2 regions of the Tardiphaga sp. 42S5 genome follow, and region 2 is predicted to be linked to the other one. Evidence: riboswitches for the same ligand, from Rfam matches in the RefSeq annotation. Region 2 holds a riboswitch; the other holds the start of a gene.
What was found. Region 2 has a riboswitch for S-adenosylmethionine ahead of SFY93_RS05825 (O-succinylhomoserine sulfhydrylase). Riboswitches for the same ligand answer to the same signal wherever they lie in the genome.
Positions count from the first base shown of each region.

Region 1 (3,187 bases), 1.2 Mb from region 2:
CTACACGCGATCAGGGTTGCGCCGATTTACTCGCGCGGCTCAGCAGGAAAACGCCCTGCTCCCCGAACATGTTCCAGAACCACCACGGCGCATTGAGGCGCAGCGGACGGCCATAGAGATCGAGCGCAACGGCCCGCTCCATCTTCACGTTGATCTCGTCGCACAGCTGCACGAAGTCCTTGATGGTGCAGAAGTGAATGTTCGGCGTGTCGTACCACGTCGCCGGCAGATTCTCCGTACGTGGCATGCGTCCGCCGACAAGCAACTGCACGCGCATTTTCCAGAAGCCGAAATTCGGAAACGACACGATCGCGCTGCGGCCGATGCGCAGCAGATTTTCCAGCACGACGCGCGGCTGCCGCGTCGCCTGCAGCGTCTGCGACAGGATCACGTAGTCGAACGCATCGTCGGGATAGTTGATCAAGTCCGTATCGGCGTCGCCCTGCACCACTGCGAGGCCTTTGCCGACACAGCGGTTGACGCCCTCGCGCGACAATTCGATGCCGCGGCCGTCAATGCCGCGGCTTTCCAGCAATTGCAGCAGATCGCCATCGCCGCAGCCCACGTCGAGCACCTTCGAGCCCGGCTTGATCATCTCCGCGACCAGGAGGTGATCGCCGCGATAGTCCTGCGTGCCGCGCGGCGCCGGCGTCGCCACCGCAGAATTCAGCGGCAAGGTCTGTTGTGGAAACGCCATCTCTATGTCCCCGTAACAGGCAGGCCGCGCACGGAAGCTGCGGAGTTCAGGAATGCACCGGCGATATCGAGGAACTCGGGCACGTCGAGCAGGAAGGCATCATGACCCTTGTCGGTTTCGATCTCCGCAAAGGACACGCGGACGCCGCCGGCATTCAGCGCATGCACGACGTCGCGCGATTCTGCCGTCGGGAACAGCCAGTCTGATGTGAACGACATCAGACAGAAACGCGTCTGCGTATCGCGAAACGCTTCCGCAAGCTTGCCGTTGTGGTCGGCTGCGATATCGAAATAGTCCATCGCACGCGTCAGATAGAGATAGGAGTTGGCATCGAAGCGCTCGACGAAGGACGAGCCCTGATAGCGCAGATAGCTCTCGACCTGAAAATCCGCATCGAAGGAGAATGTCGGCAACTCCCTGTCCTGCATGCGGCGGCCGAACTTGCGGTGCAAGGCGGCATCCGACAGATAGGTGATATGCGCGGCCATCCGCGCGACGCCGAGGCCGCGATGCGGATGTGTGCCTTCCTCGAAGTAGCGCCCGCCCCGCCAATCGGGATCGGCCATGACAGCCTGGCGGCCCAACTCATGGAACGCGATATTCTGCGCCGAGTGCCGCGTGCTGCAGGCAACCGCCAGCGCGGAGAACACCCGCTCCGGATAGGCCGCGGTCCATTGCAGCGTCTGCATACCGCCCATGGAGCCGCCGACGACGCAAAACAACTGACCGATACCGAGACTGTCGATCAGCATCGCCTGCGCACGCACCATGTCGGGAATGGTGATGACCGGAAAATCCAGTCCCCAGATCTTGCCAGTGGCGGGATTGGTCGAGGCCGGACCGGTCGAGCCCATGCAGCCGCCGAGCACGTTCGAACAGATGATGAAGTAGCGTTCGGTATCGAGTGCCTTGCCGGGGCCGACCAGCGTCTGCCACCAGCCGGGCTTGCCGGTGATCGGATTGATATTGGCGACGTGCTGGTCGCCGGTCAAAGCGTGGCAGACCAGGATGGCATTGGATTTGTCGGCGTTGAGAGTTCCGTAGGTCTGATAGGCGATCTGGAACGGGGCGAGGTCGATGCCGCAATCGAGCCGCAGCGGCTGATCCATGCCAAAACCCGCGACCAGCGAGGTCGGATGATCGGCTTCATGTCCACGCTCATCGGGGCGGACAACCGGACTCTTCACCAGTTCGACATTTACCATCTTGATACCGGCCTCCTCAGGAGGTTCTCAAACCAAAACCGGAATCAGGCCATAAAAAACCCGGCCTGAACAAATAGCTCGGCCGGGATCAAACTGTCCCCGGCCTGTTTAGCGAGTTGTTTAACGTGGCTGCAAGCCGGCCGGCTCAAATGACCACGGAAGAACCAGAAACTAGTCCCACACCCGCCTGCCGTCAATATGGGCATCCCCCGGTCAAATTGCCCAACTGCCCTGCGGCCAAATCTTCCATGTTTTCTTTGCTTTCCGGCACCGTCTTACCTAATCAATGGCCGTGCCCGCCGGCTCCCCGGAGCCGGCCCGGCAAGCTCGACGGGACCTATCACGCCTCCCGTCCCGAAGGTTTTGAACATGTCGAAATTACCACCCGCCCCGCCCTCGCTGGATGAACTGCGCAAAGAGATCGACAGCATCGACGCGCAGGTTCACGCCCTGTTGATGCAGCGCGGCGACATCATCGACCGGCTGATTTCGGTGAAGCAGACCCAGGAGGTCGGCTCGGCCTTTCGGCCGGCGCGCGAGGCCGACATGATGCGCCGTCTGGTGCAGCGCCATCGCGGCATCCTGCCGATCGACACCGTCGAGAGCATCTGGCGGGTGATCATCTCGACTTTCACTTACGTTCAGGCGCCGTTCTCGGTGCATGCGGATCTGTCGCTCGGCGAGAGCGCTATGCGAGATTCCGCGCGCTTTCATTTCGGCTTCACGGTGCCCTACGTCGCGCATTTCAGCGCCGCCGCAGCGGTCGAGGCCGTGGCCAAGTCCAAGGGCGATCTCGCGCTGGTCTCGGCGACGTCCAGCCGCACGCCGTGGTGGATCCCGCTGGAAGCCCAGGGCGCGCCGAAGATCATCGCGCGCCTGCCGTTCATCGAACGCGCCGACCATCCGGCCGCATTGCCGGTGTTCGTGGTGTCGCGCGTTGCTGACAGCGCCATGGTGACCGAGGTCGAGATGTGGAGCGTGCGGGTGTCCGGCTGGAATGCCGAGACCGCGCGTGCGCTGTCGCCGCTGGCCGAAATCGTCGCCGTGCCGGATACCGCCTTTGACGGCGCGGCGCTGCTGATCTCGATCACGAGAGCCTCCAGCCTCGACAAGATCAAGTCGGCGCTGATCGAAGCCGGCGCCTCGGTGCGCTCCACGGCTCTCGTCGGCAGCCACGCAACCCGCTATACCGTGGCCGCCAGCGACGCACCGCGTTCGTAAGCCAATCTGACGTTCTGGAGTTGAAGATGTCCCGTCCTGTGCCGAAGCCCGGCATTCTCGATAT
Region 1 is NZ_CP139027.1:13,893-17,079, forward strand. It holds gene metW (methionine biosynthesis protein MetW) at 11-697, opposite strand; gene metX (homoserine O-acetyltransferase MetX) at 700-1,902, opposite strand; SAM riboswitch at 1,990-2,069, opposite strand; gene SFY93_RS00065 (chorismate mutase) at 2,272-3,123, shown strand; gene hisC (histidinol-phosphate transaminase) at 3,150-3,187, shown strand, end outside.
Region 1: another riboswitch for S-adenosylmethionine. It lies ahead of metX (homoserine O-acetyltransferase MetX); the one in region 2 lies ahead of SFY93_RS05825 (O-succinylhomoserine sulfhydrylase).

Region 2 (3,187 bases):
CAGGCAGAAAACTGTCTTTCTTTCGGCCGATCACCTGGAGATTCAAGCGGCTTCCCGGATCAGCGAGGCCGCATTGCTGCCGCCCGGCGAAGCCCGCAACCAGGCCCTAAGGAACGCCGCGCAGTTGCGTTCCTACGCCGAGATGAAGCGGGCATTGTCGCCGTCACCTGCGGCATTGGTACAGACTGCGAAACGTTGACGCGACGACGCCCCCGTCAGACCTTGAAGTGCTTCGAGAGCTTCAGGCTCTGGCCCTGATAATTCGAACCGATGCGCTGGCCGTAGAGGGCATCCGGACGATCCAGCATGCGCTCATAGACGAGACGGCCGACGATCTGGCCATGTTCGAGAATGAACGGCACTTCGCGCGAGCGCACTTCCAGCACCGCGCGCGAGCCCTTGCCGCCGGCGCCGTCATGGCCGAAGCCGGGATCGAAGAAGCCGGCATAGTGGACGCGGAATTCGCCGACCAGCGGATCGAACGGCACCATTTCGGCGGCGTAGTCCGGCGGCACCTGCACCGCTTCCTTGGAGGCAAGAATGTAGAACTCGCCGGGATCGAGGATCAGCGTGCCGTCCTTGCGCGCCGAGATCGGCTCCCAGAATTCATTGACGCTGTAGCCACCGCGACGATCGATATCGACGACGCCGGTATGGCGTTTGGCGCGGTAGCCGACGAAGCCCGAGGCATTCTCGCCGGAGAGATCGACAGACAGCGCGAGGCCGTTGTTGAGATCGGCCGTGTCGCTGTCGACCAGCGGCTCCTGCGCATGTAGTTCTTCCAGCGCCTCGGTGTCGAGCACCGCATCGCCGACGCGGAAACGGACCTGCGACAGGCGCGAGCCTTCGCGCAGCAATACCGGGAATGTCTTCGGGCTGATTTCGGCATAAAGCGGCCCGTGATAGCCCGCACCGATCACATCGAACCGTCTGGTGCCATCAGCAATCACCCGCGTGAACACGTCGAGGCGTCCCGTGGAGCTCTTCGGATTGGCAGCCGCGAAGATGTTCGGCGGCAGCGCCAGGCTTTCGATCAGCGGCACGATGTAGACGCAGTTGGTTTCGAGCACCGCACCGTCCGACAGGTCGATCTCGTGCAGCTTCAGCTCGTCGATGCGTTCGGCGACCGTCGAATTCGGCCCCGGCAGGAAGCTGGCGCGCACGCGATAGGCGATGGAGCCCAGCCGCAGATCGAGGCTGGCGGGCTGAATCTGGCTCTCGACGAAGGGATATTCCGGCAGGATCAGGCCGGCATCGGCCATCGCCGCAATCATGCGGTCGGGCAGAATTCCATCGGCATCGGGGGCAAGCGTAAACGGCACAGGTCTCGTCCTTCGGTCGTCCTTCAGCGAGAATACACTGAAAAATAGCGACTTTACCGGTTATCTCAGCCCCGCCTTGACGAAAAGGGCAAGCGGGAATATGCACATCGTTATCCCGTGGTGATTTGAGCCGGCCGGCTTGCAGCCACGTAAAATAAGTCGCTAAACAGGCCGGGGACACATGTCCTTCCAGCATGCGATCCCGGCCTGAGGACGTCCGTCCAGGCCGGTTTTTTGTGCCCGTATTACGCGGGTACGTTGGAGGTCACATGTCTACGAAGTCCTATCGCCCCGAAACCCGGCTCGTTCATTCCGGCGCGCTGCGCTCGCAATTCAACGAGACGTCCGAAGCCCTCTTCCTCACGCAGGGCTTCATCTACGAGACCGCTGAAGCCTGCGAGGCGCGGTTCAAGGGCGAAGATCCCGGTTTCATCTATTCGCGCTTTTCGAATCCGAATACGTCGATGTTCGAGAGCCGCATGATCGACCTCGAAGGTGCGGAGGCCGCACGCTCGACGGCCACCGGCATGGCCGCCGTGACCACCGCCATTCTCGCGCCGCTGCGCATGGGCGATCACGTCGTCGCCGCCAAGGCACTGTTCGGCTCCTGTCGCTACGTCATCGAAGAGCTGCTGCCGCGCTATGGCATCGAGTTCACCCTCGTCGATGGCCTCGACCTCGACCAGTGGCAGAAGGCAATGCGCCCAAACACCAAGTCGCTGTTCCTGGAAAGTCCGACCAATCCGACGCTCGACGTGCTCGACATATCAGCCATCGCTGACATCGCCCATGCCGGCGGTGCGCGACTGATTGTCGATAACGTGTTCGCGACGCCGCTCTGGCAGAGCCCGCTGGCGCTCGGTGCAGATGTCGTCGTGTATTCGGCGACCAAGCACATCGATGGGCAAGGGCGCTGCCTCGGCGGCATCATCCTGTCGTCGAAGGACTTCATCGACGAGCATATTCACAACTATCTGCGCCAGACCGGCCCCTCGATCTCGCCGTTCAATGCGTGGACGCTGGTGAAGGGACTGGAGACGCTGGCGATCCGTGTCGAACGGCAGACGCAGACCGCGGCTGCTATCGCAGACGTGCTGGCCCAGCATCCGAAGATTTCGCGGCTGATCTATCCGGGCCGCGAGGATCATCCGCAGGCGGCAACGGTGAAGAAGCAGATGCGCGCCGGTTCGACGCTGATCGGCTTCGAGGTAAAGGGAGGCAAGACCGCGGCGTTCCGCGTCCTCAACGAGCTGAAAGTGGCTCGTATCTCGAACAATCTCGGCGACGCCAAGAGCCTCGTCACGCATCCGGCGACGACGACGCATCAGCGCCTGCCGCTGGAGGCGCGACTCGAACTCGGGATCACGGAAGGTTTCATCCGCTTCTCGGCGGGCCTCGAGCATCGTGACGATCTGATCGAGGATCTCGAAGCGGCACTGGCGAAGGCGTAGTTCGCGCCATCACACTCCGTCATGCCCGGCGAATGCCGGGTATCCACGTCTTTGCCTCAAACCAAGACGTGGATGGCCCGGACAAGCCCGGCCATGACGGCGTTTTAGTTTCAACTACCACAATAAACTTACAGCGGCTTCTGCGCCTGCTGAATCTGCGGTTCATTGATGCCAAGCTTCACCTGGCCGACCGACTTGATGATGTTGTCGCCGAGCAGCTGCGCGAAGCAGGCATAGCCCCAATCGTTCATATGCAGGCCGTCGGCAATGACGAAGCTGTCAAACGACATCTGCTGGCCTTCGTGCCATTCCTTCATCACTTCGAAGCGCGGGAAGATGCCGACCTTGCGCAGTTCGGCGACCTTGTGGAGCAGCGAGACCATCTTGCTGGTGCCTTCCGGCCGCGTATTCACC
Region 2 is NZ_CP139027.1:1,244,506-1,247,692, reverse strand. It holds gene SFY93_RS05835 (hypothetical protein) at 1-199, shown strand, start outside; gene SFY93_RS05830 (2'-deoxycytidine 5'-triphosphate deaminase) at 216-1,322, opposite strand; SAM riboswitch at 1,430-1,509, shown strand; gene SFY93_RS05825 (O-succinylhomoserine sulfhydrylase) at 1,592-2,773, shown strand; gene SFY93_RS05820 (SGNH/GDSL hydrolase family protein) at 2,902-3,187, opposite strand, start outside.